2 regions of the Variovorax sp. AC194 genome follow, and region 1 is predicted to be linked to the other one. Evidence: riboswitches for the same ligand, from Rfam matches in the RefSeq annotation. Region 1 holds a riboswitch; the other holds the start of a gene.
The links. Region 1 has a riboswitch for glycine ahead of gcvT (glycine cleavage system aminomethyltransferase GcvT). Riboswitches for the same ligand answer to the same signal wherever they lie in the genome.
Positions count from the first base shown of each region.

Region 1 (15,575 bases):
CGGCCGCCGATGTAGGTGCCGGGCGCCGAGCCATCGGCGCGCGCCAGCATGCGCTTGCCCACTTCCTGCGCGACGAAGAAGGCGCCCTTCAGGTTGGTGTCGAAGATGAAGTCGTAGTTGTCGGGCGTCACGTCCTGCAGGCGCTGGCGCACGTTCACGCCCGAGTTGTTGACCAGGATGTCGATCGGGCCGACCTCGGTCTCGGCGCGCGCGACGGCGGCCTTGATGCTGCCGTGGTCGGTCACGTCGAGTTCGACGACGTGGGCATCGCCGCCCTCGCCTTCGATGCGGGCGCGCAGCTCCTTGAGTTTTTCGACCCGGCGGCTGGCCAGGACGACCGCGGCGCCGGCGCGCGCCAGCGTTTTCGCGAACTGGGCCCCGAGGCCGCTGGAGGCGCCGGTGACGAAGGCCACGCGGCCCGAAAGATCGATGCTGTAAGCCATGGGAGAACGTTCCTGGGTGGGTCCTGGAGAGTCGCGCAGGCGACGTGCTGCGCTCCCCCTAAAATGTTTCGCGCCCTCGTAGCGTCCGAGCCTCAAAACATTATCGACCAGACCCACATGACCCACGACGAAATCCTTGCCCAGTTCGGCCCTCGCGAAGCCATGGAATACGACGTGGTCGTGGTCGGCGGCGGCCCGGCGGGCCTCTCGACCGCGATCCGCCTGAAGCAGCTGGCTGCCCAGCACGAGAAAGAGATTTCGGTCGTGGTGCTGGAGAAGGGCTCCGAGCCCGGCGCGCACATCCTCTCGGGCGCCATCATGGACCCGCGCGCGCTCAACGAACTGCTGCCCGACTGGAAGCAGCTGGGCGCCCCGCTGAACCAGCCCGTCACCGACGACGCGATGGTGTTCCTCGGCGAGAAGTCGGGCCTGCGCACCCCCAACGCCTTCCTGCCGGCGTGCTTCCAGAACCACGGCAACTACATCATCAGCCTGGGCGCCTTCACCAAGTGGCTCGCGCAGCAGGCCGAGAACCTGGGCGTCGAGATCTTTCCGGGCTTCCCGGCGGCCGAAGTGCTCTACAACGAGAACGGCTCGGTGCGCGGCGTGGCCACGGGCAACATGGGCGTGGGCAAGGACGGCGAGCCGACCGAGAACTTCCAGCTCGGCATGGAGCTCCTGGGCAAGTACACGGTATTTGCCGAAGGCTCGCGCGGCCACCTGGGCCGCCAGCTGATCAGCAAGTTCCAGCTCGACGAAGGGCGCGATCCGCAGACCTACGGCCTGGGCGTGAAGGAGGTGTGGGAAATCGACCCCCAGCGCCACCAGCCCGGCTTCGTGCTGCACACGGCCGGCTGGCCGATGAAGAGCGACACCTACGGCGGCGCCTTCCTCTATCACATGGAGGACAACAAGGTCACGATGGGCTTCATCACGGGCCTGGACTACAGCAACCCGTACTTGAGCCCCTTCGAGGAAATGCAGCGCTGGAAGCTGCACCCCAACATCCGCTGGTACCTGGAAGGCGACGAGGCCAAGGGCATCAAGCAGGCCAAGCGCATCGGCTACGGCGCGCGTGCCATCACGGCCGGCGGCCTGCAGTCGCTGCCCAAGACGGTGTTCCCGGGCGGCGCGCTGGTGGGCTGCGAGGCCGGCTACCTGAACGTGAGCCGCATCAAGGGCAGCCACGCCGCCATCAAGACCGGCATGCTGTGCGCCGAAGCCGCCTTCGACGCGGTGCAGGCCGGCCGCCAGCACGACGAGCTCACCGCCTACCCGGCCGCGTTCGAGAAGAGCTGGCTGCACGCCGAGCTGAAGAAGTCGCGCAACTTCAAGGCCTGGTTCAAGAAGGGCCTGGGCGTCGCCACCCTCATGAACGGCATCGAGCAGTGGCTCCTGAAGGGCAACATCCCCTGGACCCTGCGCCGCACCAAGCCCGACCACCTGTACCTGAAGCCCGCGGCCGAGTGCAAGCCCATCGTCTATCCGAAGCCGGACGGCAAGCTCACCTTCGATCGGCTCTCCAGCGTGTTCATCAGCAACACGAACCACGAAGAGCAGCAGCCGGCGCACCTCACGCTCAAGGATGCGACGGTGCCGGTCAACATCAACCTGGCGAAGTTCGCGGGCCCCGAGAGCCGCTACTGCCCGGCCGGCGTGTACGAGTTCGTGGGCACCGAGGACGGCAAGCAGCGCCTGCAGATCAACGCGCAGAACTGCGTGCACTGCAAGACCTGCGACATCAAGGACCCGACGCAGAACATCGTGTGGGTCACGCCCGAAGGCGGCGGCGGGCCGAACTACGTGGGCATGTAAGGCGCCCCGCCTGCTTGTTCAAAAGAGCCCTCTTCGGAGGGCTTTTTCGTTTCTTGCGGGGTGTGCGTCCGTGAAACTCCCGACATGCCGAGGCCCCCGCATGCGGCATAGTCGAACGCGCCTGACGCTTTCCTGACCCCTGACAACATTCCCCCCGGAGACACCATGAAACTCGGCCACATCGCCGCCGCCTGCCTTTCGCTCGCCCTCTGCACATCCGCCCTCGCCCAACAACCGACGGTGCTGAAGATCGGCTACGCGACCTCCAAGGAGTCGCACTACGGCGTGGGCTCCACGGTGTTCTGCGACGAGGTCGAGAAGGGCACGCAAGGCCGCTTCAAGTGCCAGCACTTCGCCAACTCGGCGCTGGGCGGCGAGCGCGAGCAGATCGAGGCGATCCAGCTGGGCACGCAGGACCTGGTGAACACCTCCACCGGCCCCGTGGGCAACTTCGTGCCCGAAGTGAAGATCGTGGACATCCCCTTCCTCTTTCGCGACTACGACCATGCGCGCAAGGTGATGGACGGCCCGATCGGCCAGGACATCCTCACCAAGTTCCCGAGCAAGGGCATCATCGCGCTGGCCTGGACGGAGAACGGCTTTCGCCACATGACCAACAGCAAGCGCGACATCGTCAAGCCCAGCGATGCCGCGGGCCTGAAGATGCGCACCATGGAGAACAAGGTGCACATGGACGGCTACCGCACCTTCGGCATCCTGCCCACGCCCATGGCTTTCCCCGAGCTCTTCGGCGCGCTGCAGCAGGGCACGGTCGACGGGCAGGAGAACCCGATTCCGGTGATCCTGGCCTCCAAGTTCTCGCAGGTGCAAAAGCACCTCTCGCTCACCGGCCACGTGTATTCGCCCGCGCTGCTGCTGCTCTCGCCGAAGGTGTGGAACAAGCTGTCGGACGCGGACAAGAAGGTCTTCGTCGATGCCGCCAAGAAGGCCGCCGTGGCCCAGCGCAAGAAGGTCAACGACGACGAGAACAACGGCATCGCCCAGCTGGAGAAGGACGGCATGAAGGTCACCAAGGTCGTGGACGGCGCGGCCTTCCGCGAAGCCCTCAAGCCGGCCTATGCGGGCTACGCCAAGGAGTTCGGCGCGGACAACATCAAGAAGATCACGGACGTCCAGTAAGCCTGCGCGCCAGACCCCAACCGTTCACGCTGAGTCCATCCCACCGTTCGCGCTGAGTCCATCCCACCGTTCACGCTGAGTCCATCCCACCGTTCACGCTGAGTCCATCCCACCGTTCGCGCTGAGTCCATCCCACCGTTCACGCTGAGTCCATCCCACCGTTCACGCTGAGCCTGTCGAAGCGCCGCGCAAGGCTTCGACAAGCTCAGCCCGAACGGTTGTTTGGTTCAGCCCGAACGGTTGTTTGGTTCAGCCCGAATGGTTGTTTGGTTCAGGCCGAACGGTTGTTTGGTTCAGGCCGAACGGCTTTTTGTCCGAGCCCATGGTTCTTTTTTGAGCTCAGTTTGAGAACAACAACGTGCAAGCCTTCGAGCGCTACTTTCTCGCCGCCAACCGCTGGGCGCTGATCCTTCTGCTGGCCGCCATGTCGGTCATCATCTTCACCAACGTCGTCATGCGCTACACCACGAGCAATTCGCTCGAATGGGCCGAAGAGGTGTCGCGCCACATGATGATCTGGCTCACCTTCCTCGGGGCCGGGCCGGTGCTGCGCTACGGCGGCCACATCGCGGTGGAGAACCTGCAGGACGCGCTGCCGCGCGCGGGCGCCATCGCGGTGCGCGCCTTCGTCGCCGCGCTGCTCTTTGCCTTCTTCGGCTTCATGGTCTGGTACGGGTGGCTCTACATGCAGCGCACGATGTTCCAGCTCACGGCGGTCACGCAGATTCCGTTCGCCTACATCTACAGCGCGATGCTGTTCGGCGGCATCCTGCTGATCGTGCATTGGCTCCTGGTGGTGCGGGGCTACGTGCTGCGGCGCGAGTTCGCATCGGACGCCCACTTCGACGCCAACGCCTCGGCGTCGCTGTAAGGAGAACGACCATGGATGCCAGCATCGTTCTCATCGTCTCGGCCTGCATTTTCCTGGCCATCGGCGTGCCCGTGGCCTTTGCGCTCGGGCTCTCCACCGTCACCACGCTGATCCTTGCGGAAAACTATCCGCTCATGGTGCTGCTGAAGGAAACCTTCACCGGCATCGACAGTTTTCCGCTGATGGCCGTGCCCTTCTTCATCCTGGCGGCCGAGCTCATGAGCGGCGGCTCGCTCACCGAGGTGCTGCTGCGCTTCGCGGGCCAGTTCGTGGGCCACCGGCGCGGGGGCCTGGGCTACACCAACGTGGTGTCGCTCACCTTCTTCTCGGGCATCTCGGGCTCGGCGCTGGCCGACGCGGCGGGGCCGGGCTCGATGCTCATCAAGATGATGGACAAGGCCGGCTACGACCGCTCTTACGCGGCGGCGCTCACGGCCTCCACGGCCATCGTGGGGCCGATCATTCCGCCCTCGATCATCATGATCATCTATGCGCTGCAGGACGAGAGCGTGTCGGTGGGCACGCTGTTCGCGGCCGGCATTTTTCCGGGCATCCTCATCGCGGTGGCGATGTGCGTGGTGAACTTCCATGTCTCGAAGAAACGCAACTACAAGGGCGATGGCCAGACGCCGCCGCTGCGCGAAATTCTCGTCACGACCTGGAAGGCGATTCCCGCGATCCTGTTGCCGGTGGTCATCCTGGGCGGCATGCGCGCCGGCTGGTTCACGCCGACCGAGGCGTCGGTGGTGGCGGTGTTCTATGCGCTGGTGTGCGGCAAGTTCATCTACCGCACGCTCGAGTGGAAGATGCTGCCCGACATCCTCTCGCGCTCGGCCCTGCTCTCGGCCTCGGTGCTGATCATCATCGGCCTCTCGGCCTCGTTCGCGTGGGTGCTGACCATCGAGGGCATTCCGCAGCAGATGGCCGAATGGCTCATCAGCATGAACCTCTCGCCGTGGATGTTCCTGATCATCGTCAACGTGTTCCTCTTGCTGTTCGGCATCTTCATCGAGCCGCTGCCGGGGGTGATGGTGCTGGCGCCGATCCTTGCGCCCGTGGCGATCAAGCTGGGCGTGGACCCGGTGCACTTCGCGATGATCGTGATCTTCAACCTCACGCTCGGGATGATCACGCCGCCGGTGGGTGGGCTCTTGTTCGTGACCTGCAACGTGTCGAAGGTGCCGATGTCGGCGCTGGTGAAGGAGCTGGTGCCGTTCCTGTGGGCGCACGGCGCGGTGCTGATGATCCTGACCTTCGTGCCGGCGCTCAGTACCTGGCTGCCGCGGGCGCTCGGATTCAAGTAGCGGCGCGGCCAATCATTCCTTTTCCTTTTCTTCTTCCTGGCGAAAGTAGAGGCTGGGCGGCGCGCCCAGCGTGCGCCGGAACATCGCGGTGAACGCGCTCGGGCTCTCGTAGCCGTGCGCGAGCGCCACCTCCAGGATCGAGGCGCCCGCCGCCAGTTTCGGCAGGCTCAGCAGCAGCCGCACCTGGCGGCACCACGCGCCGAAGTTCATGCCCGTCTCGCGCTGGAAGAGGCGCGCCAGCGTGCGCGTGTTCATGTGCAGCCTCTCTGCCCAGTCGTCGAGCGTCGCATTGAGCGACGGGTCGCGCACCAGTTCCTCGCACAGCGCCGCCAGGCGCGCATGGCGCGGCATGGGCACATGCAATTGCAGCGCGGGCGCGGCCTCGATTTCGTCCAGGATGAGCTCCATCACGCGCTCGTCGCGGCTGCCCGGCGCGTAGTCCAGCGGCAGCGACACGGCCGCGACGATCAGCTGCCGCAGCAAGGCGCCCACGCGGATCACGCGGCAGGCGCTGCCCAGGTCGGCGCGCGTGCCGGGCTCGATGAAGACGGTGCGCATCCGCACCTCGCCGGCCAGCCGGATCTGGTGCGTCATGCCCGGCGGCACCCACACGCCGCGCCCGGTCGGCACGACCCAGCTGCCGGCCGCGGCGCCCACGATCATCACGCCCGAGATCGCATGGATGAGCTGGCCGCGCCGGTGCGCGTGCGGCGGAATGAAGGTGTCGCCCCCGGGGTCGGTCGCCAGCGCGGCGACGGCGCGCGGCGTGAACTCGCCTTCTTCGGGGCGCAGGTTCAGTGTGTCCATTTCTCGACGACGTTTGCGGATTTGCAGCGAGACCATCTTCGCACGGCTTCCTACGATGACCCTCCCCCTCAGGACCTCAAGGAAACCATCGAATGGACAAGCGCCGACTCGGGCTGCTCACCGGCACCCATGCCGTCAACGACCTCTACCAGGGCCTCGTGCCCGCCCTGCTGCCCTTCATGGTGCTGGAGCGCGGCTACAGCTACACGGCGGTGAGCGGGCTGATGCTGGCGGCCACCGGGCTCTCCAGCGTGGTGCAGCCGCTCTTCGGCCTGTATGCCGACCGCCATCCGCGCGGCTGGCTCGTGCCCGTGGGCTTCCTGGCCGCGGCGCTGGGCGTGGTGCTGGCGGGCCTGAGCCGGAGCTACCTGCTGACCTGGATCGCCATGACGCTGTGCGGCCTCGGCATCGCGGCCTTCCACCCGCCCGCGACCGTGGCGGCGCGCGCTGCCGGCGGCGCCTCGCAGAAGGCCATGAGCGTGTTCTCGGTGGGCGGCACCATCGGCGCCTCGTTCGCGCCGATGCTGGCGGCCGCGGTGGTCGGCGGCGGCGGGCTCGCGCGCAGCTACCTGCTGGGCGTGCCCGCGCTGGCGATGGGCGTGGTGTGGTTCATGGCCCACGCGGCTCATGCACGGCGCGGTGCGGGTGCTGCGGCCGCGGCGGCGGCGCGGCAGCGGGCCGCCGTCGATGGGCCGAAGCCCGCCAACGACTGGCGCGCATTCGGCCTGCTGGTGGCGACCGTGGTGGGCTGGTCGATCCCGTATGTCACGGTGCTCTCGATGCTGTCGCTGCGCATCACGCGCGACCTGCACGGCACGGCCTTCCAGGGCGCCGCGGCCCTCACCGGCTTCACCGCTTCGGGCGCGGTGGGCGTGCTGCTCGGCGGGTGGCTGGGCGACCGCATCGGCCGCATGGGCACCATCCGCAGCGGCTACCTGCTGGCGCTGCCGGCGCTCGCGGGCCTGGTGCTCGCGCCGACTGCCGGCTGGGCGCTGGCCTGCACCGCGCTGCTGGGCATGAGCATGTTCCTGCCCTTCGCCGCGCAGGTCACGCTCGCGCAGGACTACCTGCCGCGCAACCCGGCCACGGCCAGCGGCATCACGCTCGGGCTGGCGCTCTCGGTGGGCGGGCTGGTGTCGCCGCTGTTCGGCATGCTGTCGGACGCGCGCGGGCTGGGCGTCACGTTCGGCGTGGTGCTGTGCGTGCTGGGCGCGGCGACCGCGCTGGCCCTGCGGCTTCGCAACCGTGCGCCCGCCATCGCGCAGCGCGACGCCCAGGCGACGGCCGCGGCCTGAGCGCGTGCCGCCTGGGCCCTGTCACGGGTTCGCTGCCAGAATCGGCGCCACGCCAACAACCGATACCCGAGGGAACCGCACCATGAACCGACTCGTCGCCTGCCTGCTCACCGCAGGGCTGCTGTCCACCGCCGCACTGGCCGCGCCACCTTCGGCATCGCCACCCGCTGCGGCGGCCTCCGCGGCCGCAGCGGCGCCGGCGCCCGCTGCCGCTCCCGCTCCCGCTCCCGCAACAGCAGCAGCCCCCTCCGCCGGCATCGCCGAAGTCGAAGCCGCCGTGCGCGCCTGGGCCGCGGCCTGGTCGGCGCGCGACGTGGACCGCTACCTCGCGGCCTACGCCCCCGACTTCACGCCCGCGAAGAAGCAGGACAAGAAGCGCTGGGAGGCCGAGCGCCGCACCCGCATCGCCAACAAGTCGGCGATCAGCGTCGCGGTCGACGACCTCGTCATCAGCGTCAGCGGCCAGACCGCGAGCGCGCGCTTCAAGCAGGTCTACAGCGCCGACAAGCTCAAGAGCACCGACCGCAAGACGCTGGAGCTGCAGCGCGTGGGCGACAAGTGGCTCATCCGCAAGGAAAGCACCGGCGGCTGAAGAATCGAGCGCCAGACGGCGCAGCGGCGGTGATATCCCCTGTAAGTCAAACAGGTTCATGAAGGTGTCACCGCCTGCAACGATGCTGCAGCCATCGATCTTTCGAAAGCTGTGGCCGCCATGTTTCCCACCAAGACCGACAAGGCACGCGACGAACTCCAAGGCGGGCAACGCACGCTCAGCCAGCGCGAGCGCGCGCTGCTGCTGATGGCCGACGGCCGGCGCTCGCTGACCGACTTCAGCCCGCTGTTCGCGAGCCGCATCGAGGCGGAGCAGGCGATCCAGGCGCTGATGAGCAAGGGGTATCTGCAGGATGCGCGGCCTGCCGCTGCGGCGCCTGCAGCCCAGCCGGCACAGCCGCCCGCGGCGACAACCCCGCCCGAGCCGGTGCCCACGTCCAACCCGATCCAGCTCACCGCCACGGCCGACAACTTCGACGGCAAGCGCTCTCTCGCGACCACGCGGATGTTCCTGTTCGACATCTGCGAGCGCATGTTCGTGCGGCGCGATCCCAAGTTCGCCCTGCAGATGCGCGACGCCCTGCGCGAGGCGCGCGACCGCGAGGCGATGCTCACCATCGCCGCGCTGATGCTCAGCGAAATCGAGAAGACGGCGGGTGTCGAGCGGGCCGAATCGCTGCGCGAGCGCATCGAGCGGCTGCTGCCGCCGGCCGAAATCGTGCACTGACCCCACGCGCTCAGGGCTTGCGCGATCCACTACACTCGGCGGAGTCAGGAGAGAGCCCCGCGCGACGGGGCCGCCGAAGGCGCAGGGGATTCCCGAACGCTCAGGCAAAAGGACTGACAAGACGCCGGTGCACACCGGCGTTTCCTTGCTGGAGAGAGGCCGTTGCACCATGTGCGCCGGCCCACCGAAGGAGCAAACCCCGATCGTGGGGCGAATCTCTCAGGTAAAGCGGACAGCAGGGGTGGCCCGTGGCGTTGCAGCCATGGATTTCGACTGCCCCTTTGGAGTGCCCCGTGGCCGCTTCTTCCGCTCCCGATACCCAACTTCTCAAGACGCCGCTGTACGACCTCCACGTGGAGCTCGGCGCACGCATGGTGCCCTTCGCGGGCTACTCGATGCCCGTGCAGTACCCCGCCGGTTTGATGGCCGAGCACAGGCACACGCGCGATGCGGCCGGCCTCTTCGACATCTCGCACATGGGCCAGTTGCGCCTCGTCGGCCCCGACGCCGCAGCCGCCTTCGAGACCCTGATGCCCGTCGACGTGATCGACCTCGCCCCCGGCAAGCAGCGCTACGGCCTGCTGCTGAACGACGAGGGCGGCATCCTCGACGACCTGATGTTCTTCAACGAAGGCCACGGCTCGCTCTTCGTGATCGTGAACGGCGCCTGCAAGGTGGTGGACCTCGCGCACATCCAGCAGAAGATCGGCGCGCGCTGCGAGGTGCAACCGCTGCCCGACCACGCGCTGCTCGCGCTGCAGGGCCCGCAAGCCGCGGCCACGCTGGCGCGGCTGTCCCCCGGCATCGAGCGCTTCGTGTTCATGACGGGCGGCGCGGTGCAGATCGGCGGCATTGCGGCCTTCGTCACGCGCAGCGGCTACACGGGCGAAGACGGCTTCGAGATCTCCGTGGCCGGCAAGGACGCCGACGCCCTCGCCCGCCTGCTGCTGGCCCAGCCCGAGGTCAAGCCCATCGGCCTGGGCGCGCGCAACTCGCTGCGGCTGGAAGCCGGGCTCTGCCTCTACGGCAACGACATCGACACCACCACCACGCCGGTCGAGGCCTCGCTCAACTGGGCGATGCAGAAGGTGCGCCGCACGGGCGGCGCGCGCGAAGGCGGCTTTCCGGGCGCGGCCAAGATCCTTGCCCAACTCACAGCCGCGACCGTCGGCGCGGCCGGCCACACCGACCATGACACCCTGAAACGCAAGCGCGTCGGCCTCGTCGCGCTGGAGCGCATTCCGGTGCGCGACGGCACGCTGCTGCAATCCTTCGAAGGCCAGGACATCGGCATCGTCACCAGCGGCCTGCTCGGCCCGAGTGCCGACCGTTGTGTCGCGATGGGCTACGTGGCCACCGCGTTCTCGGAGCCCGGCACGCGCGTGCAGGCCATCGTGCGCGGCAAGCCGGTGCCGATGGAGGTCTCGACCATGCCCTTTGTGCCGACCCGCTACTACCGCGGATGACCGAGGCTGATCGCGCTTGACCGCGGCTAGGCTCTGCATCCCGATTCAATTTTTTCCACGAGGAGTTTCCCCATGAGCATCAAGTACACCAAGGACCACGAGTGGGTCTCGGCCGAAGGCGGCGCCGCCACCGTCGGCATCACCGTGCATGCGCAGGACGCGCTGGGCGACGTCGTGTTCGTCGACCTGCCCGAAGTGGGCAAGACCTTCGCGCAGGGCGAAGTGGCCGGCGTCGTCGAATCGGTGAAGGCCGCGGCCGACGTGTTCATGCCCGTCTCGGGCGAGATCACCGAAGTGAACGAAGCGCTGCGCGCCGACCCCTCGCTCGCCAACAGCGACCCGCTGGCCACCGGCTGGTTCTTCAAGGTCAAGCTGAGCGAGCCCGCGCAGCTCGATGCGCTGCTCGACGCCGCCACCTACGACAAGTTCGCAGCCGAATCCTGAAAATGCTCGCCCCTCGGCTTGCCACTTCGTGTGCTTCGCCATCCCCCATGGGGAAGGCGCGGCCCGCCTTGCGGCGGCCCGGCGGCGACCGCTGAGCCTCTCTTCTTTTTTACGCCGATATCACCGCCATGCCGATTCCCGCCCTTCCCTCTTTGCAAGAACTAGAGAACGCCGAAGAATTTCTCGCCCGCCACATCGGCATCGATGCGGCGGACGAGGCGCGCATGCTGCCGGTGATCGGCTCGGCCACGCGGGCCGAACTCATCGACGGCATCGTGCCCGCGGCCATTCGCCGCGCGAAGCCGATGCGCCTGCCGGCCCCGGTGACCGAGGCCGAGGCGCTGGCCGAATTGAAGGCGATGGCGTCGAAGAACAAGGTGTTCAAGAGCTTCATCGGCCAGGGCTACTACGGCACGCACACGCCGGGGGTCATCCTGCGCAACGTGCTGGAGAACCCCGCCTGGTACACCGCGTACACGCCCTACCAGGCCGAGATCTCGCAGGGCCGCATGGAGGCCCTGCTCAACTTCCAGACGATGGTGTGCGACCTCACGGGCATGGCCATCGCCAACGCGTCGATGCTCGACGAAGCCACGGCCGCGGCCGAGGCGATGACGCTCGCCAAGCGCAGCGTGAAAAGCAAGAGCAACGTGTTCCTCGTCTCGGGCGACTGCCATCCGCAGACCATCGAAGTCATCAGGACGCGCGCCGCGCCGCTGGGCATCGAAGTGAAGGTGAGCACCGTCTCCGAGACGCTGCCGCACCTGATGGCGAGCTGCGAATTCTTCGGCGTGCTCGCGCAGTACCCGGCCACCACCGGCCACGTGCACGACCTGCGCCCGCTCGCGGGCCACGCCCATCAATGCGACGCCGCCTTCTGCGTGGCCGCCGACCTGCTCGCGCTCACGCTGCTCGCGCCGCCCGGCGAATGGGATGCCGACATCGTCTGCGGCACCACGCAGCGCTTCGGCATGCCGCTGTGCAACGGCGGCCCGCACGCCGCGTACCTGGCCTGCCGCGATTCGTTCAAGCGCTCGCTGCCGGGGCGCCTGGTCGGCGTGAGCGTCGACACGCACGGCCAGCCCGCCTACCGCCTCGCGCTGCAGACGCGCGAGCAGCACATCCGCCGCGAGAAGGCCACCTCCAACATCTGCACCGCGCAGGTGCTGCCGGCCGTGGTGGCCAGCATGTACGCCGTGTACCACGGGCCCGACGGGCTCACGCGCATCGCGCAGCGCGTGGCGGCGCTCACCGCCATCCTCGCGCAGGGCCTGGCGCAAATGGGCCGCGAGCCGGTCAACGAATTCGCCTTCGATTCGCTCACGATCCGCACCGGCGACGACACACCGAAGATCATCGAGCGCGCGACCGCCGCCGGCGTCAACCTGCGCCAGCGGCTGCAGCAGCACCTGGGCATCTCTCTGGACGAAACCACGACGCGCGCCGATGTCGAAACGCTCTGGGCCCTGTTCGTGCCCGCCGGCACCGCGATGCCGCGCTTCGACGACCTGGCCAACACCGCGCCGCGCCTGCCCGAAGACCTGCGCCGCACGAGCGCCTTCCTCACGCACCCGGTGTTCAACACGCACAAGAGCGAGACGGCGATGCTGCGCTACATCCGCAGCCTCTCGGACAAGGACCTCGCGCTGGACCGCAGCATGATCCCGCTGGGCAGCTGCACGATGAAGCTCAACGCGACCAGCGAGATGATCCCCATCACCTGGCCCGAGTTCGCGAACATCCACCCCTTCGCGCCCGCCGAGCAGCAGCTGGGCTATGCGCAGCTCGATGCGCAGCTGCGCGCGTGGCTCTGCGAAGCGACGGGCTACGCGGGCATCAGCCTGCAGCCCAACGCGGGCTCGCAGGGAGAGTACGCGGGCCTGCTGGCCATCAAGTCGTTCCATGAAGCCAAGGGCCAGGGCCACCGCAACATCTGCCTGATTCCCTCGTCGGCGCACGGCACCAACCCCGCGAGCGCGCAGATGGTGGGCCTGCAGGTGGTGGTGACGGCCTGCGATGCGCAGGGCAACGTCGACATGGACGACTTGAAGCGCGCCTGCGAAAAGCACAGCGACAAGCTGGCCGCCGTGATGATCACCTACCCCAGCACGCACGGCGTGTTCGAGACGCGCGTGAAGGAACTCTGCGAGCTCGTGCACGAACACGGCGGCCGCGTGTACGTCGATGGCGCCAACATGAACGCGCTGGTCGGCGTGGCCGCGCCGGGCGAATTCGGCGGCGACGTGAGCCACCTGAACCTGCACAAGACCTTCTGCATTCCGCACGGCGGCGGCGGCCCGGGCGTGGGCCCGGTGTGCGTGGTCGAAGACCTCGTGCCCTACCTGCCGGGCCATGCGACGGCCGGCGTCGCATCGAACGGCGTGGGCGCCGTGTCGGCCGCGCCGCTGGGCAACGCGGCGGTGCTGCCGATCAGCTGGATGTACTGCCGCATGATGGGCGCCAAGGGCCTGCAGGCCGCGACCGAGACGGCCATCCTGAGCGCCAACTACATCAGCGCGCGGCTGAAGGACCACTACCCCACGCTGTACGCGAGCCCCAACGGGCACGTCGCGCACGAGTGCATCCTGGACCTGCGCCCGCTCAAGGACACGAGCGGCGTCACCGCCGAAGACGTGGCCAAACGCCTCATCGACTACGGCTTCCACGCGCCCACGCTGAGCTTCCCCGTGCCCGGCACGCTGATGGTGGAGCCCACCGAGAGCGAGCCGCTGGCCGAGCTCGACCGCTTCATCGACGCGATGATCGCCATCCGCGGCGAGATCCGCCGCATCGAGGAAGGCGTGTGGCCCAAGGAAGACAACCCGCTCAAGCACGCACCGCACACCGCGGCCAGCCTGCTGGGCACCGAGTGGGCGCACCCGTATTCGCGCGAACTCGGCGCGTTCCCGCTGGCCGAACTCAAGCAGGCCAAGTACTGGCCGCCGATCGGCCGCGTGGACAACGTTTACGGCGACCGCAACCTGTTCTGCAGCTGCGTGCCGGTGGGCGAGTACGAGGAAACCGAAGCGGCCCGGGGCTGAACGCAGGGGCGCTGCGGCGCCCCCATCGGGATCAGCCCTCGCGGCGGTACATCGACCACTTCACGGTGAGGATGTCCGCCGCGATCTTCGCGGCGTTCACGCCCGCGTAGGTCTCGGACGGGTTGAACTCGAAGCCCTCCTGGTACCGCTTGACCTGTGCGAAGTCGCGGTCGAAGGTCATCGGGCCCATGAGCTCCGCGGGGTTGACGCCCGCGGGGAGCGCGAGGAATTTCTCCGGATCGGTGGCACTCTGGTAGAGGTCGACGCTCATCTGGTTCATATGCTTGTCCTCGTGATTGGAAAGCACATGGTCCCCGGCCCCGGCGCCGCGCGCAATCGGTCCGCGCCTACACGGCGCGCCGGATCAAGCCCGAAGGCCCGCCCTCGAAATTGCCTCAGGGCTGCTTCTTCCTGGCCAGCTCGCCCGTGGCGATCTGCTGGCGAAAGCCGCGCAGGCTGGCCTTCACCTTGCGCTCGTTCTCCGGCCCCATGCGCACCATGATCTTCTGGCCCGAGGACATGGCCTCCAGCTTCGCGTCGACGTACTCGTAGCGCACCCACGGCCGCTGCGAAGGCACGTCGCCCTTCACCTCGACCAGCCGCACCTGCACCGGGCCGCTGGGCTCGGGCGCCTGCAGCAGGTGGTCGATGACGGCGATGAGCCGGTCGTTGAAGTAGCGCCCCGGAAAGCCCAGCTCCTCGTACGCCTTCTGGAACAGCGGATAGAGCTTGGCGTACACCGTCGCCGCCTTGGCCGGATCGACCGTCTCGGCCAGCAGCACGATGCCGTTGTAGCGCGCCGCGTTGTTCGCGGCGATGGTCTGCGTGCCCCCCTGTTGCGGCCCGTCGGTGATGAAGCGCTGCCCCGTGGGCTGCACCGGCCAGGCGCTGGCGGGCGCCTGCTCGCGCGCGAGGTTGTCGACCGTGGCCACGAAGCGCCGCACGATGCCGTCCGAGCGCAGGTAGGCCGAGGCGTTCTTGCCGCCGATCAACTCGCTCAATGCCTTCATCACGCGCGAATCGGATTCCGCGAGCGCCGGCAAGGCGGCATCGGGCGGCGCGAGCGCATCGACGGGGTTCTGCGGGCCCGTGGGCTCGGCAGCCGCGGGCGGTGCGGCGGGCCGGTCGTCGGGCGCCGCGGCGACGGGCGTGGGCTCGGGCGCTTTCTGTTGTTGCTGGTACCAGCGCCAGCCGAAGAACGCGGCCGCCAGCACCACGAGGCCGATGACGACGATCATGCCGATCGGCGTCTCGCGGCGGGGGCGGAATTCGGGGGCGTCCCGGGAGCCTGGGGAGTCCGAGGATGGGTTGTCGGTCATGGCGGCACGTTCCTTTTTGCTGAAGGCTGTGTGATGCAACAGGTCGGTCGATGTTGCATCAATCGGTACCCCATTCACGCCTGAGCTCGTAACGCCTTGTGACGCGGGGCACCGTCCACGCACCGCCCAGCACCGCTTACACACCGCGCCCGATGGTTCAGGCCGGCGCGCTGAGCGACTGCAGCCACGCGACCGTGCCCTGCAGTTCGGCCGGGCGGAGCTCGTGCGCGCCCGGAAAGTCCGAGCCCGACAGCGCCAGCGGCAGCGTGCGCGCGAGCTCGCGCGTGACCTCGGCAGCGCTCGGCGGAATCACGTTGTCGGCGCTGCCATGGCTCACCCACAGCGCCTTGC
Region 1 is NZ_OZ409823.1:4,540,610-4,556,184, forward strand. Features, by position in the region: gene ACZYRS_RS21640 (SDR family oxidoreductase) at 1-443, opposite strand, end outside; gene ACZYRS_RS21645 (electron transfer flavoprotein-ubiquinone oxidoreductase) at 561-2,258, shown strand; gene ACZYRS_RS21650 (TRAP transporter substrate-binding protein) at 2,424-3,398, shown strand; gene ACZYRS_RS21655 (TRAP transporter small permease) at 3,757-4,269, shown strand; gene ACZYRS_RS21660 (TRAP transporter large permease) at 4,281-5,573, shown strand; gene ACZYRS_RS21665 (AraC family transcriptional regulator) at 5,586-6,380, opposite strand; gene ACZYRS_RS21670 (MFS transporter) at 6,473-7,675, shown strand; gene ACZYRS_RS21675 (L,D-transpeptidase Cds6 family protein) at 7,758-8,267, shown strand; gene ACZYRS_RS21680 (hypothetical protein) at 8,388-8,954, shown strand; glycine riboswitch at 8,990-9,080, shown strand; glycine riboswitch at 9,093-9,200, shown strand; gene gcvT (glycine cleavage system aminomethyltransferase GcvT) at 9,248-10,420, shown strand; gene gcvH (glycine cleavage system protein GcvH) at 10,493-10,864, shown strand; gene gcvP (aminomethyl-transferring glycine dehydrogenase) at 10,993-13,905, shown strand; gene ACZYRS_RS21700 (hypothetical protein) at 13,937-14,185, opposite strand; gene ACZYRS_RS21705 (DUF3014 domain-containing protein) at 14,301-15,224, opposite strand; gene ACZYRS_RS21710 (alpha/beta hydrolase) at 15,382-15,575, opposite strand, start outside.

Region 2 (15,575 bases), 1.7 Mb from region 1:
CGCGTGCTCTACCGTTACTTCGTCTCGGATTTTTCGCTCGCCTCGCTCGAACTCCTGTTCGCAGTGCCGCTGCTGGCGTTCGGCATCATCTACGGCGCCGAGCATCTGCTGTCGAACCGCATCAGCGGCGGCGTGGCCTCCGCGGGCACGGTGATGGCATCGGCCCTGCCGATCATCCTGGGATTCCAGCTGCTGCTGTCCTGGCTCAACTACGACGTGTCGGGCCAGCCGACGCAGGCATTGCACCTGCAGTTGCCGCCGCTGGACGGTGCGCAGCAGGCGCAGCGCCCGCAGGCGCCGCATTGATCGATCAGTCGAACAGCGCGGCGTTCGCCAGCAGCGACGCCGCGGCGTCCTTGCCCGACAACTGCGGCTCGACGCCGGTCGCGGGCCATTCAATGGCCAGCTGCGGGTCGTTCCAGACAATGGCGCGCTCGTGGGTAGGCGCGTAGTAGTCGGTGGTCTTGTAGAGGAATTCCGCGGTCTCGCTCAATACCAGGAAGCCGTGCGCGAATCCGGCCGGCACCCAGAGCTGCTTGTGGTTGTCTTCGTTCAGCTCGACACCCACCCATTGGCCGAAGGTCGGCGACGACTTGCGGATGTCGACGGCCACGTCGAACACCGCACCGCGCACCACCCGCACGAGCTTGCCTTGTGGTTGCTGGATCTGGTAGTGCAGCCCGCGCAGCACGCCTTTGACTGAGCGCGAATGGTTGTCCTGCACGAAGTCAACGTGCTTGCCGACGGCCTCGTCGAAGGCCTTCTGGTTGAAACTCTCGAAGAAGAAGCCCCGTGCATCGCCGAACACCTTCGGCTCGATCACGATCACCTCAGGGATCGCAGTAGGCGTGGCTTTCATGAGCGCACCTCGTCGTTCAGCAGGTGCTTGAGGTACTTGCCGTAGCCGCTCTTCTCCAGCGGTGCGGCGAGCTTGGTGAGCTGCTCGGTCGTGATGAAGCCATTGCGCCAAGCGATCTCTTCGGGACACGCGATCTTCAGACCCTGCCGATGCTCCAGCGTGGCGATGAATTGCCCTGCTTCCAGCAGGCTGTCGTGCGTGCCGGTATCGAGCCATGCATAGCCGCGCTGCATGATCTGCACGTTCAACTGGTCGAGATCCAGGTACGCCTGGTTGACCGCCGTGATTTCAAGTTCGCCGCGCGGACTCGGCTTCACGGCCTTGGCGATATCGACGACCTGGTTGTCGTAGAAGTAAAGCCCAGTCACCGCGTAGTTGCTCTTCGGCTTCAATGGCTTTTCTTCGATGCTGCTGGCCTTGCCCTTGGCATCGAACGCCACCACGCCATAGCGCTCCGGGTCCTGCACGTGGTACGCGAACACCGTCGCGCCCGACGTCTTGGCATCCGCATCGGCCAGCAGATGGGCAAGGTCATGCCCATAAAAAATGTTGTCCCCCAGCACCAACGCGCTCGGGTCATTCCCCACGAACTTGTCCCCGATGATGAACGCCTGCGCCAGCCCGTCCGGGCTCGGCTGCACTGCGTACTGCAGGTTGATGCCCCACTGGCTGCCATCGCCCAGCAGTTGCTGGAAGCGCGGCGTGTCCTGCGGCGTGCTGATGATCAGGATGTCGCGCATGCCGCCCAGCATCAGCGTGCTCAGCGGGTAATAGATCATCGGCTTGTCGTACACCGGCAGCAGCTGCTTGCTCATGGCGAGCGTCGCGGGGTGCAGGCGGGTGCCCGAGCCGCCGGCGAGGATGATGCCCTTGCGTTGCGTCGTCTTGGTCATGGGATGTTCGTGTCTCTTGTCTTGCTCGGGTCTTGCGCTGCGCTCAGAAGGTCTCGCGCAACATGCGGGCGACGCCGGACTGCCATTCGGGCAGCACGAGGCCGAAGGTCGATTGCAGCTTGCTGGTGTCCAGTCGCGAGTTGTGCGGGCGCGTCGCGGGCGTCGGGAATGCGGTGGTGGGCACGGGCTCGACCGCTTCGGGGCCGGCCTTGAGTTCGACGCCCGCGGCCTTGGCCTGCTCGATCACGAAGCGCGCATAGCCGTGCCACGTGGTCACGCCACCGGCCACCGCGTGATAGAGCCCGGCCTTCGCCGGGTCCTGCAGCGTCGCGCGAATGGCGTGCGCGGTGATGTCGGCCAGCAGTTCCGCGCCGGTGGGCGCGCCGAACTGGTCGTCGATGACGGTGAGCTTGTCGCGCTCCTTGGCGATGCGCAGCATGGTCTTGGCGAAGTTGCCGCCGCGCGCGGCGTAGACCCAGCTGGTGCGAAAGATCAGGTGCTTGGCGCAGTGCTGCGCCACCAGCTGCTCGCCTTCGAGCTTGGTGCTGCCGTAGACGCTGAGCGGGCCCGTGGCATCGTCTTCTTTCCAGGGCTCGCTGCCGCTGCCATCGAAGACGTAGTCGGTCGAGTAATGGACCATCAGCGCGCCGATCTGCTGCGCCGCTTCGGCCACCACGCCGGGCGAGGTGGCGTTGAGCTTGCGGGCAAAGTCGGGCTCGCTCTCGGCCTTGTCGACCGCGGTGTGCGCGGCGGCATTGACGATGACGTCCGGGTGCACCTTCAGCACCGTTTCGGCCAGCTGCTCGGGGCGGCTGAAGTCGGCGTGGAAGTCGGTGCTGTCGAAATCGAGCGCGACCAGTTCACCCAGGGGCGCGAGGCTGCGCTGCAGTTCCCAGCCGACCTGTCCGCCCTTGCCCAGCAGCAGCAGCTTCATGCGGTGGCTTTCGCAGATCCGGCAGTTCCGGCCGGTGCGGCGTCGTATTGCTTTTCGACCCACTCGCGGTACGCGCCGCTTTGCACGTTGCGCACCCACTCGCCGTTCGCGAGGTACCACTCGACGGTCTTGCGGATGCCGCTGTCGAAGGTCTCTGCGGGCTTCCAGCCGAGTTCGCGCTCGAGCTTGCGCGCGTCGATGGCGTAGCGGCGGTCGTGGCCGGGGCGGTCGGTGACGTAGGTGATCTGTTCCTTGTACGGCTTGCCGTCGGCCTTGGGGCTCAGCTCGTCGAGGAGCGCGCAGACGGTGTTGACGATCTCGATGTTGGGCTTCTCGTTCCAGCCACCCACGTTGTAGGTCTCGCCGAGCCTGCCCGCTTCGAGCACGCGGCGGATGGCGCTGCAGTGGTCCTTCACATAGAGCCAGTCGCGCACCTGCATGCCGTCGCCGTACACGGGCAGCGGCTTGCCTGCGAGCGCGTTGACGATCATCAACGGGATGAGTTTCTCGGGGAAATGGAACGGCCCGTAGTTGTTCGAGCAGTTGGTGGTGACCACTGGCAGGCCGTAGGTGTGGTGCCAGGCGCGCACGAGGTGGTCGCTGGCGGCCTTGCTGGCCGAGTACGGGCTGTTGGGCTCGTACTTGTTCTCTTCGGTGAAGGCCGGGTCGGTCTTGGAGAGCGAGCCGTAGACCTCGTCGGTCGACACATGCAGGAAGCGGAAGGCGGCCTTCTGGTCGGCCGGCAGCGCGCTCCAGTAACCGCGCACCGATTCGAGCAGGCGGAAGGTGCCGAGCACGTTGGTCTGCACGAAGTCTTCAGGGCCGTGGATCGAGCGGTCGACATGCGATTCGGCCGCGAAGTTCACGACGGCGCGCGGCTTGTGTTCGGCCAGCAGGCGATCGAGCAGTGCGCTGTCGCCGATGTCGCCCTGCACGAAGATGTGGCTGGGGTTGTCCTTGAGCGACGCGAGCGTCTCCAGGTTGCCCGCGTAGGTCAGTTTGTCGAGGTTCACGACCGGCTCGTTGCCTTGCGCAATCCAGTCGAGCACGAAGTTGGCGCCAATGAAGCCGGCGCCGCCGGTTACCAGGATCATGGGATTCCCTGTTGTTTGTCTGAACGATCGCCCTCGGCGAATGTGAATAGAAGATTATCCCACTGGCCCGCAGGGCCGAAATCCAGGCTTGGTGCCCTCGAAAGCCCCACCTACAATCGCCCCACTGCAGGAGAGCGGGCCACCCCGGTGGCCCTACCGAAGGCGCAAACTCCCATAAACGCTCAGGTCGGCCCGAACAGGGGGTCAGTACTGCATCACATCGAACGCCGTCTGGAGAGCCATCGCACCCGCAAAGGTGTCGCGATGCACCGAAGGAGCAAACCCGTTGCAAGGTGCAACAGAGGTGAATCTCTCAGGTACCGAGGACAGGGGGAGCGGCAACTTGGACGGCGGACGTCCGGTTGCTTGCTATTGAACCAATAGCACCCAACAGCATCTTGCCCGCCATTCAAGCGCTGCACCTCAAAGGTACCTGCAATGCGCGTGATCGTTCTTGGCGCCGGCCTGCTCGGCGTGACTTCGGCTTATTACCTCCAGCAACTCGGCCACGAAGTGACCGTGATCGACCGGCAGGCCACCCCGGCCGCCGAAACCAGCTTCGCCAATGGCGGGCAAATATCAGTCAGCCACGCCGAGCCCTGGGCCAACCCCAGCGCGCCGCTCAAGGTGCTGCAGTGGCTCGGCAAGGAAGACGCCCCGCTGCTCTTTCGCATCCGCGCCGACATGCGCCAGTGGCTCTGGGGCCTGCAGTTTTTGCGCGAATGCACGCCGGCGCGCACCAGGCACAACATCGAACAGATCGTGCGCCTGGGCACCTACAGCCGCGACACGCTGCAGCAACTGCGCCGCGACACGGGCCTGAGTTACGACCAGCGCACGCAGGGCATCCTGCATTTCTATACGACGCAAAAGGAGTTCGACGGCGCGCTCAAGCCGGCCGAGCAGATGCGCGCTCTCGGCTGCGAACGGCTGGTGATCTCGGCCGACGAGGCCGTGAAGATCGAGCCCGCGCTCGCCCACATCCGCCCCCAGCTGGCCGGCGCCACCTACACGGCCGAAGACGAATCCGGCGACGCCAACCGCTTCGCGCGCGAGCTGGTCGGCCTCGCGGCCGCGGCCGGCGTGAAGTTCCTCATGAGCCACACGGTGACCGCGCTGCGCGAAGCCGGCGGCAGCATCGACCACGTCGAGGCGACCGACAGCGAAGGGCGCTTTCAGCGCATCCGCGGCGATGCCTTCGTGCTGGCGATGGGATCGCTCAGCCCGCTGTACGCGGCGCCGCTGGGCATCCGCCTGCCGATCTATCCGGCCAAGGGCTATTCGGTGACGCTGCCCGTGAAGGACGCGTCGAAGGCGCACCAGGTCTCGCTGACCGATGACGAATTCAAGCTCGTGTTCTCGCGCTACACATCGGAGTCGGGTGACCGCCTCCGCATCGCCGGCACGGCCGAACTCAACGGCTACGACCGCGACCTGAACCGCGTGCGCTGCGAAGCCATCGTGCGCCGCGTCGAGGAGCTCTTCCCCGGCGCCGGCGACACCACGCAAGCCCAGTTCTGGACGGGCCTTCGCCCCGCGACCCCGAGCAACGTGCCGATGATCGGCAAGACCAAGCTGCCGAACCTGTACCTGAACACCGGCCACGGCACGCTCGGCTGGACGCACGCGTGCGGCTCGGGCAAGTCGATCGCGCGGATCGTGAGCGGGCTCGTGCCGGAGGTGGACTTTGCGTTCACCGGCATGCCGGCGCCGCAGCCGCGCGTGCTGCAGCCGGCCTGACCGCGGCCCGTCAATCCTTGCTGGTGAACACCGTCAACACACCGGTGTAGCCATACAGGTGGTGCCGGGCGATTTCGCCCGCGGCGAAGAAGCCGACCAGCGGCACATCGCCCAGCGCGTGGCGCACGATCTGCAGCTCGGCGCCCGGTGCGCCGAAGTGCGGGCCGCCACGGCCCGAGCAGCTCACGTACACCGCGCCCGCGATGCGGCGCGCCGGGTGCGGCGCTGCTTCGGCTTCGCCGGCGGCGACGGCGCGGGCGGTGGCCAGCGTCTGCTCTTCGGGCTCCAGCTCTTCGCGGATCTCCGCGCAGATGCGCATCAGGTCCGCGCGCGCAGCCTGCGCGTTGCGGCGGCAGAAGGTCAGCCGCATGCCGGCCTCGGCCGTGTCGGCGATCGCGATGCCGCGGCGCGTCGGGTCCAGGCCGATGATGTGGCGCACCAGCACGTCGGCGCCCAGGTCACCGGTGCGGCGCACGCCGTCGCTGCCCGCGTCGGCCAGGCCGACCAGCGTGTTGCGCACCGCGTCGATGGCCTCCTGCGGGCGTTCGAGCGACACCTGCAGGTCGGCCAGCAGCACGTCCAGCGCGGGCTCGCCGTCCAGCTTGAGCAAGAGGTTGCCGTCGGCCTCGGTGATCTCGCGCTCGCGCACGCCCGAGCGCAGCGGCTGGCAGCCCTGCGTGACGCGCGACACCAGCCGCACGCCCTCGCCGAACACCACGCCCGACAGGCCCCCCGAGAACACGCCGCCCGCAGCGCCGTGCCCGCGGATGTTGCCGTTGCCGCCGACCGCGAACTGCAGCGCGCCGCCGCGGCCCGACGAGAGGCCGCCGAAGAGGTAGCCGGTGTCGACGCGGCCGGCCATCTCGCCGATCAGCTCGGTGAGATCGGGCGTCGCGGGGTCGGCGTGCACGAGCGCGGTGTGCGCCTCGAACCCGCTCATCTCCGAATTGCCCAGCGGCGCCACGCCCGAGAACACGCGGTACTGGTCGCTGGGCAGCGCGCAGAGCATGAGGCTCATGCCGGGCTCGTCGAAGTACTCGGCGTTGTTGGCCGAGACGCCGATGCCCACGGTGCCCGACCAGTCGGTCACCTCGGGCAGCTCGGCGCCGAGGTGATCCAGGATCTCCTGCGCCTCGGCCGCGTAGTGGTCGGTGATGTAGAGGAGCCCGAGCGTGGGCGACGACGCGTAGTCGGGCAAGGCCATTTGCGCGCGCAACTGGGCCAGCACGAGGCCGGCCGCCATGCGCCATTGCGGATGGGTGGCATGACCCGTGGGAAACAACTTCATGATGCGTGCCAACCCGTTCTCTTCAAAAGTGGAATGTGTGTGACGTCAGCGGCGGCCGGTGGTTCGCTTGCGGGCGGCGGCCGACGTCTTTTTCTTTGCGGCGGGCGTTGCCGCCTTCTTGGCCGAGGTTCTTGCCGCGGTTTTGGCTGCGGGCTTCTTGGCGGCGGCCGTCTTGCCCATCGCCTTGCCGACCGCATCGGCCAGCGGCTGGGCCATGGCGGGGACCTTGAGCTGGGCGGCGTCCTGCAGCGCCGAACTGGCGATCTGCTGGAACTGCTCGGTCAGCGAGCCCCACCATTGCATCGGATCGACCACGCCGGCGCCATCGGCGGCGGCAGCCTTGCTGCGCGGCTTTTTCTTCGGTGCCGGTGCTTCTTCTTCCTCGATCTCGGCCTCGTCTTCTTCCTCGACCGGTTCGGGTTCGGGGGCGGCGGCTGCGAAGGGCGCGGGCGCCGGAGCGGCGGCTGCCGCCTGCTTGGTGAACGCGCTGGCCAGGTCTTCCATCCGCACGTTCATGCCGCGCAGGGTCGAGAGCGTCATCTTCTGCACCTCGAGCGCCTGGATCGTGGCCTTGAGCGCATGGCCGTTCTGCTCGAGCCAATACTGCACGGTCTTGAGTTCCTGGATGCGCTTGTCGACTTCTTCCACGCTCAGCGTGGGCGCCACCCAGCTCGCCAGGCTCGGGATGCCCGGCACCGCCGATGCCGCGCCGGCGCCCGCCGCGGCGCCCCCGGCCAGGTTCTTCAGGAAGTCGAATCCGGGGACGAACTGGCTGAAGTTGAAGGGTTGGCTGGCGTTGGTCATGCGGGAGGTCTCCAGGCTGGGTTTTCTTGTGCTGCCAGCTTACTCCAAGCCCCTGGGCTTTGGCCCGCCAGGCGCCGCCTTTTACCCGCCGTCAGAGCTCGCTTCGAACCTTGCTGAAGACCTTCCAGAAAGTGGCGTCCTGCGAGGTTGCGAAGTTGATCCGCATCATGGTGCTCGGTGGCCGGCGCGCGTGGAAGAGCGAACCCGGCGCGAGCAGGTAGCCCTGGTCGAGCATGCGCTGGGTGAGCGCGTCGGTGTCCACGCCCGTGTCGACCCAGCCGAAAAGCCCCGCCGGCTCCGAGGCGAAGGTGCAGCCGTGCGACATCGCAAGCTTCACCGACCGCCCGCGCGCGCCCTCCAGGCGAATGCGCACGCGCTCCGAATGCCGGCGCAGCTGGCCCTGGTCGATGCACCACGACAACGCCCGCTCGAAGAGCGTGGGCGAGGTGAGCGTGGCCAGCAGCTTGGTCTCCAGCAGCCGGTCCTTCAGCGCGGGCGGCGCGGCCAGGAAGCCGATGCGCCAGTTGGGCGCGATGATCTTGGCGAAGCCGCTCACGTAGACGGTGCGCTGCAGGCCGTCCAGCGCGCACAGGCGCGTGGCGTGCTCGGGCGCGAGGTGGCTGTAGGTGTCGTCCTCGACGATGTGGAAGTCGTGCTCGTTCGCCAGCTTGAGCACCCGGTGCGCGCTCCCGGGCGTGAGGCTGTAGCCGGTCGGGTTGTGGAGCACGCTCACGCTCACGAAGAGCTTGGGCTTGTGCAGCGCGCAGTACTGCGCCATCACGTCGAGGTCGGGCCCGTCGGCGCGCCGCGGCACGGGCAGGATGCGCATGCCCAGCGCCTCCAGCCGCGCGAATTCGAGCGCCCAGCCCGGCTCCTCGACCATCACCGGATCGCCCGGGCGCAGCAGCGTGCGGCTCACGATGTCCAGCGCATGCGTGGCGCCGATGGTGGTGATGATCTGGTCGGGCGCGGCCGGCACGTTGATGCCCACCAGCTTCTGCGAGAGGCTGCGGCGCAGGCTCATGTCGCCGGCGGGCTCGCCGTATTGCAGCGACAGCTCCTGCAGCACGGCTGTACTGGTCATGCGCCGCACGGCCGTGGGCATGAAGGTGGACGACATCCAGTCCGGCGGAAACACGCCCATGCCCGGCTGCGGCTTGTCGCTCGGGCGGTGGAACATGCTGCGGATCAGCGAACTCGCATCGGCCGGCACGCGCGAGGCCATCATCTGCACGGCCATGGCCGCGGGCATGTCGCCCACGCCGACGGCGTCGGCGGGTTTGCCCGGACGGCCGTCCTGGCCCTGCGCCGAATCGCGCACGTAGAAGCCGCGTTGCCGGCGGGCTTCGACGAGCCCCTGCGCGAGCAACTGGTCGTAGGCCGCGACCACCGTGTACGGGCTCACGCCCTGCTGCCGCGCGCATTCGCGCACCGAGGGCAGCCGGGCGCCAGGCGGCAGCAGCCGGGTGCGGATGCGCTCGGCCAGGCGGTCTGCGAGCTGGCCGGTCAACGACTGGGTGGAGGTTCGTGTCAGCATGCTGTGTCGAGGTGCTGTGTCGATGGGGTCACCAATACAGATGCCTTGTTTGTCCGGCCATCTGTACTGGAACTGTAATGGTCTCAAGTTTAGAGTGTGTGTCATGAACTGGCAAGAATTCACCGCGCTGCTGGTGTTGGCCACGGCGATGAGTTTTTCGCCCGGCCCCAACACCACGCTCTCCACCGCCCTGGCGGCCAACGGCGGCCTGCCGCGCGCGATGCGCTTCGTGGTCGCGGTGCCGATCGGCTGGACGCTGCTGCTGGCGATCTGCGCGGCGGGCCTGGGCGCGCTGGTGGTGGCGGTGCCGCCGCTGCGCCTGGCGATCAAGGGACTGGGCATCGCCTACCTGCTGTGGCTCGCGTACAAGCTCAGCGGCAGCGGCACGCTGGGCCGTGCCGACAGCGCAAAACTCACCGTCGGCTTCGGCCAGGGCGTGATGCTGCAGTTCGTCAACATCAAGGCGTGGCTTCTCGCGCTCACGCTGGTGGCCGGATGGATCGCCGGCCAGCCCGACGCGCTCTCGCGCTTCGCCATCGTCGCGCCGGTGATGCTGTTCTATGCCTTCGTCAGCAACTTCGCCTATGCGCTGGTCGGCGCGCTGCTGCGCGACTGGCTCGCCAAGGGCAAGCGCCTCCTGTGGTTCAACCGCGCGATGGGCCTCGTGCTCGTGCTCACGGCTTGGTGGATGGTGAGCGTATGAGCCGCCGGGCCGCTCCCCACGCGAATGCCGCAGCGCGCAGCGCGGAGGCTGCGCAATGAGCCGCCGCCTCGACATCAAGGACGAAACGCTGGGCATGTGGCTCGGCGTGATCGGTGTGGCGCTCTTCGCGGTGACGCTGCCGATGACGCGGCTGGCCACCGGCACGCAGGCCGCGCCGCAGCTCTCTCCCTGGTTCGTCACGCTCGGGCGCGCGGCGCTGGCCGGCGTGCTGTCGGCGGTCTTCCTCCTGGTCACGCGCTCGCCCCGGCCCGCGCCGCACCAGTGGCGGCCGCTGGGCATGGCGGTGCTGGGCAACTGCGTCGGCTATCCGCTGCTGCTGGCCTACGCGCTGCGCGTGGTCACCGCCAGCCATGCGGCCGTGGTGACGGCGCTGCTGCCGCTGGTGACGGCCGCGGTCGCGGCCTGGGTGCTGCACCAGCGCGCGCGGCTGGGCTTCTGGCTCTGCGCGGTCGCGGGGAGCCTGCTGGTGGTGGCGTTCTCGGTGCTGCGCGCGAATCAGGCGGGCCACGGCTTCGGTTTCGAATGGGCCGACCTGCTGCTGGTGGGCGCGGTCATCGCGGCCTCCTTCGGCTACATCTACGGCGCGCAGGTCACGCCCTCGCTGGGCGCCGAGCGCGTGATCTGCTGGGTCTGCGTGATGGCGCTGCCCTTCACGCTGCCGGCCACGCTGGCGCTGTGGCCGACGCAGCCCATCGCCACGGCATCGTGGCTGGGCTTCGTGTACGTGGGCATGTTCTCGATGTGGATCGGCTTCTTCGCCTGGTACCGGGGTCTCGCCCTCGGCGGCGCGCTGCGCGTGAGCCAGACGCAGTTGCTGCAGCCCTTTTTGTCGATCCTCGCGTCGATCCCGATCCTGGGCGAGCCGCTGGACGTGGTGACGCTGGGCTTCGCGATCGCGGTGGTGGCCACGGTGGTGATCGGCAAGAAGCTGTCGCAACCGCAGGCGGCGCCCGCCGCTGCGCCGCTGCCTGCGGGCAATGGCGTCGCGGCCGGAAGAAGCCGATGACCGCACCCCATCACGCCGGCTGCAACAAAATCCCTGTTGCATCCCTTGGCGACCTGCCATCGAATCTCACCTCACCCGCCTGAAAGAAGAACGCCATGAACTGGAAACTCGCCGCCCGCGCCGCCAAGATGAACCCGTCGGTGCTGCGTGAAATCCTCAAGGTCACCGAACGCCCCGGCATCATCAGCCTGGCCGGTGGCCTGCCCTCGCCCAAGACCTTCCCGATCCAGGCCTTCGCCGACGCCTGCGCCGAGGTGCTGCACAACGACGGCCAGGCCGCGCTGCAGTACGCCGCGAGCGAAGGCTACGCGCCGCTGCGCCAGGCCGTGGCCGACATGCTGCCGTGGAACGTCGACCCCGCGCAGGTACTCATCACCACCGGCTCGCAGCAGGGCCTGGACCTCGTGGCCAAGGTGCTGATCGATCCGGGCAGCAAGGTGCTGGTCGAGACGCCCACCTACCTCGGCGCGCTGCAGGCCTTCGGCCCGATGGAGCCGAACCCGGTCAGCGTGGCGAGCGATGAAGACGGCGTGATCGTCGCGGACCTGGTCGAGAAAGCGAAGGACGCGCGCTTCGTCTACCTCTTGCCCAACTTCCAGAACCCCACGGGCCGCACCATGACCGAGGCGCGCCGCGCCGCCGTCTCGGCCGCTGCCGCCGAGGCGGGCGTGCCGATCGTCGAGGACAACCCCTACGGCGAGCTCTGGTTCGACGAAGCCCCGCCGCTGCCGCTGACCGCGCGCAACCCCGAGGGCTGCATCTACCTGGGCTCGTTCTCCAAGGTGCTGGCGCCCGGCCTGCGCCTGGGCTTCCTGGTGGCGCCGAAGGCCATCTACCCCAAGCTCCTGCAGGCCAAGCAGGCGGTGGACCTGCACACGCCGATCTTCACGCAGCGCATGGTGTCGGCCGTGATGAAGGACGGCTTCCTCGACCGCCACGTGCCCACCATCCGCGCGCTCTACAAGCGCCAGCGCGACGCGATGATCGCCGCGCTCACCCGCGAGATGGCCGGCCTGGACGTGAAGTTCAACGCGCCCAAGGGCGGCATGTTCCTGTGGGCGCGGCTGCCCGAGGGCGTCGATACGGTCAAGCTGCTGCCCAAGGCGGTGGAGCGCAACGTGGCCTTCGTGCCCGGCGCGCCGTTCTACGCGGGCCTGGGCGATCCGCGCACGCTGCGCCTGTCGTTCGTGACGGCCAGCGTCGAAGAGATCGACACCGCCATCGCAGCGCTTGCGCTCACGCTGCGCGAAGAGCTGGCGCTGCTGGGCGAGCACAAGCTCGCGCCCGCACCGGTGTGAGGGAGCGGGGACGATGATCGGCATCGCGACGCTCTCGCTCTTCCTGCTCGCCGTGCTGGCGCTGTTCCTCTCGCCCGGGCCGAACATGGCCTTCGTGCTCTCGCACGGCGTGGCGCACGGGCCGCGCGGCGGATTCGCGGCGGCCGTCGGCATCTCGGCCGCCGACCTGGTGCACACGCTCTTCGCGGCGACCGGCGTCACCGCGCTGGTGGCCGCCTGGCCGCCGTCGTTCGACGTGCTGCGCTATGCGGGCGCGCTGTACCTGGTGTGGCTCGCGGTGCAGGCGTTGCGCAGTGGCGGCCTGCGCATGAATGCGCAGGCCCAGCCCTCGGGGTTCGGACGCATCGTGCGCATGGCGCTCGTGAACAACCTCGTCAATCCGAAGGCGCTGCTGTTCTTCATGGTGTTCCTGCCGCAGTTCGTCGATCCGTCGCACGGCAGCGTGGCACTGCAGCTGGTGCAACTGGGCGTGGTGCTGTCGGTGGCCGCGCTCGCCTTCAACACGCTCTTGGGCGCCTGCAGCGGACAGGTCGGCCGCTGGCTGCAGCGCCGGCCCGGTGCCGAGAAATTCCAGCGCACGTTGCTCGCGCTGGTGATGGTCGGCCTGGCCATTCGCCTCCTGATGCTCGACCGACCCGTGGCCCCGATGGCCGCATTGCCTCCACAAGGACACTGACACCATGCTCAACATCTGGGGCCGCATCAGCTCGATCAACGTCCGCAAGGTGGTGTGGTGCGCGCAGGAGCTCGGGCTCGATTTCCAGCGCACCGAGGCCGGCGGCAAGTTCGGCGTGGTGCAGACGGCCGAGTACCTCGCGCTCAATCCGAACGCGATGGTGCCCACCATCGACGACGGCGAAGGCGCCGAGCGCGTGACGCTCTGGGAATCGAACGTGATCGTGCGCTACCTCTGCGCGAAGCATTCGCACGGCACGCTCTATCCGAGCGAGCTGCCCGCTCGCTTCGACGCCGAGCGCTGGATGGACTGGCAGCAGACCACGCTCAACCGCGCGAGCCGCGACGCCTTCGTGCAATGGGTGCGCACGCCGCCCGCCGAGCGCCAGGCCGCGCTCATCGACGCCTCGGTGCGCCAGAGCGAAGCGCTCTTCGCCGTGCTCGATGCGCACCTGGCGCGCCAGCCCTTCCTGGCCGGCGAGCGCTTCACCATGGCCGACATTCCGGTCGGCTGCGAGGCACATCGCTGGTTCAACCTGCCGGCCGCCGAGTACCACCGGCCGAGCTGGCCGAACTTGGAGCGCTGGTACGCCGACCTCTTCTCCCGGCCCGGCACGCGCGGCGTGCTTGATCTCTCCCTCGAATGAATCCGATGAAATCCCGCCCTTTCAAGCAAGTCGACGTCTTCACCGCCACCGCGTACTACGGCAACCCGCTCGCCGTGGTGATCGATGGCCAGGACCTCGATGACGCCGCCATGCAGCGCTTCGCGCAGTGGACCAATCTCTCCGAGACCACTTTCCTCCTGCCGCCGACCGAGCCGACGGCCGACTACCGCGTGCGCATCTTCACGCCCGGCGGCGAGCTGCCCTTTGCCGGCCATCCGACCATCGGCACCTGCCACGCGTGGCTGGAGGCCGGCGGCAAGCCCAAGGTGGCGGGCCGCGTGGTGCAGCAGTGCGGCGCGGGCCTCGTGCCGCTGCGCCGCGAGGGCGAGCGCCTCGCCTTCGCCGCGCCGCCGCTCAAGCGCAGCGCCCCGAGCCCCGCGCTGCTTGCCAAGGTGGCCGGTGCGCTGGGCCTGAAGGCGCAGCAGGTGATCGCGGCGCAGGTGCTGGACAACGGCCCGGTCTGGTTCGGCCTGCTGCTGAACGATGCCGACGCCGTGCTCGCGCTGCAGCCCGACCACCGCGCGCTCAAGGAACTGGGCGTGAAGGCCGGCGTGGCGGGCGTGCCCGCGGCGCACGACACGTCGCTGCTCATCGGCCGCTCCAACCGCGAGGCGCGCGCCTTCGGCAACCGCCCCGCGACGCCGAACGACGACGGCGCGAAGATCGACCTGGAAGTGCGCGCCTTCGCCGAGCCGATCGGCGTGCAGGAAGACCCGGTCACCGGCAGCCTGAACGCGAGCCTGGCCGAATGGCTGATCGCCGACGGCCACATGCCCGAGCGCTATCTCGCGGCGCAGGGCCAGTGCCTGGGCCGCGCGGGCCGCGTGTACATCGAGCGCGACGCCGAGGGAAAGATCTGGGTCGGCGGCGATGCCGTGACCTGCGTCGACGGCAACGTCACGCTGTAGCCAGGAGGAGCCCGCGCATGCACGCCGAACTCGACCACCTGGTGATCGCCGCCGCCTCGCTGGCCGAGGGCGTGGCGTGGTGCGAAAAAACGCTCGGCGTCACGCCCGGGCCCGGCGGCGCGCATCCGCTCATGGGCACGCACAACCGGCTGCTGAACGTGGCGAGCGATGCGTTCCCGCGGGCCTACGCGGAGATCATCGCGATCGAGCCCGGCAAGCACCCCTCGCGGCCCGGCACGCGCCGTTGGTTCGACATGGACGACACCGCGCTGCAGGCGGGCCTCGCGCAGCACGGCCCGCGGCTCATCCACTTCGTCGCGCGCGTGCCCGACGCCGCCGCCGCAACGCGCGCGCTGGCCCGCGAGGAGCATGCGCACATCGACCGCGGCCACCTCATCGAAGCCTCGCGCGACACGCCGGCCGGCCGCCTCGAATGGCAGATCACGTTGCGCGACGATGGCCAGCGCCTGTTCTACGGTGCGCTGCCGACGCTGATCCAGTGGGGGCCGGTGCATCCGGTCGATGCCATGCCCGCATCGGGCCTGGCGCTGCGTTCGCTGCGCGTCGCACACCCGCGCGCGCCCGCGCTGTCGGCGGCGCTCTCGGCCATCGGCATGAAAGCGCTGCCGGTGGACGCCGGCCCGCCGAACCTTGTCGCCGTGTTCGATACGCCGCGCGGCCCCGTCACGCTCGAATCCAAGGGACTCTGACCCTCATGCTGACCCTCACCGAAATCGCCTGGTTCGCCCTCGCCTCGCTGCTGCTGGCGCTCACGCCGGGGCCGAACATGATCTATTGCGTCTCGCGCACGCTGATCCAGGGCCGCCGCGCGGGAATGGTCTCGCTGGGCGGCGTGCTGATGGCCTTTCTCGTGCACCTGTTCGCCGCGGCGCTCGGGCTCACCGCGCTGCTCTTGGCGGTGCCGCTCGCGTTCGATGCGATCCGCATCGCCGGCGCGGCCTACCTGCTGTGGCTCGCGTGGCAGGCGGTGCGCCCCGGCGGCAATGCGCCGTTCGAGGCGCGCGCGCTGCCGGCCGATCCACCGGGCAAGCTGTTTCGCATGGGCTTTCTCACGAACCTGCTGAACCCGAAGGTCGCGATGTTCTACCTGTCGTTCTTTCCGCAGTTCATCCATCCCGAGCGCGGC
Region 2 is NZ_OZ409823.1:6,215,810-6,231,384, forward strand. Features, by position in the region: gene ACZYRS_RS29420 (glycosyltransferase family 2 protein) at 1-306, shown strand, start outside; gene rfbC (dTDP-4-dehydrorhamnose 3,5-epimerase) at 311-859, opposite strand; gene rfbA (glucose-1-phosphate thymidylyltransferase RfbA) at 856-1,752, opposite strand; gene rfbD (dTDP-4-dehydrorhamnose reductase) at 1,796-2,686, opposite strand; gene rfbB (dTDP-glucose 4,6-dehydratase) at 2,683-3,780, opposite strand; glycine riboswitch at 3,898-3,990, shown strand; glycine riboswitch at 4,002-4,120, shown strand; gene ACZYRS_RS29445 (D-amino acid dehydrogenase) at 4,219-5,520, shown strand; gene ACZYRS_RS29450 (FIST signal transduction protein) at 5,531-6,808, opposite strand; gene ACZYRS_RS29455 (PhaM family polyhydroxyalkanoate granule multifunctional regulatory protein) at 6,854-7,612, opposite strand; gene ACZYRS_RS29460 (aminotransferase-like domain-containing protein) at 7,704-9,149, opposite strand; gene ACZYRS_RS29465 (LysE family translocator) at 9,253-9,852, shown strand; gene ACZYRS_RS29470 (DMT family transporter) at 9,908-10,879, shown strand; gene ACZYRS_RS29475 (aminotransferase-like domain-containing protein) at 10,975-12,177, shown strand; gene ACZYRS_RS29480 (LysE family translocator) at 12,191-12,853, shown strand; gene ACZYRS_RS29485 (glutathione S-transferase) at 12,858-13,499, shown strand; gene ACZYRS_RS29490 (PhzF family phenazine biosynthesis protein) at 13,505-14,428, shown strand; gene ACZYRS_RS29495 (VOC family protein) at 14,446-15,138, shown strand; gene ACZYRS_RS29500 (LysE family translocator) at 15,144-15,575, shown strand, end outside.
Region 2: another riboswitch for glycine. It lies ahead of ACZYRS_RS29445 (D-amino acid dehydrogenase); the one in region 1 lies ahead of gcvT (glycine cleavage system aminomethyltransferase GcvT).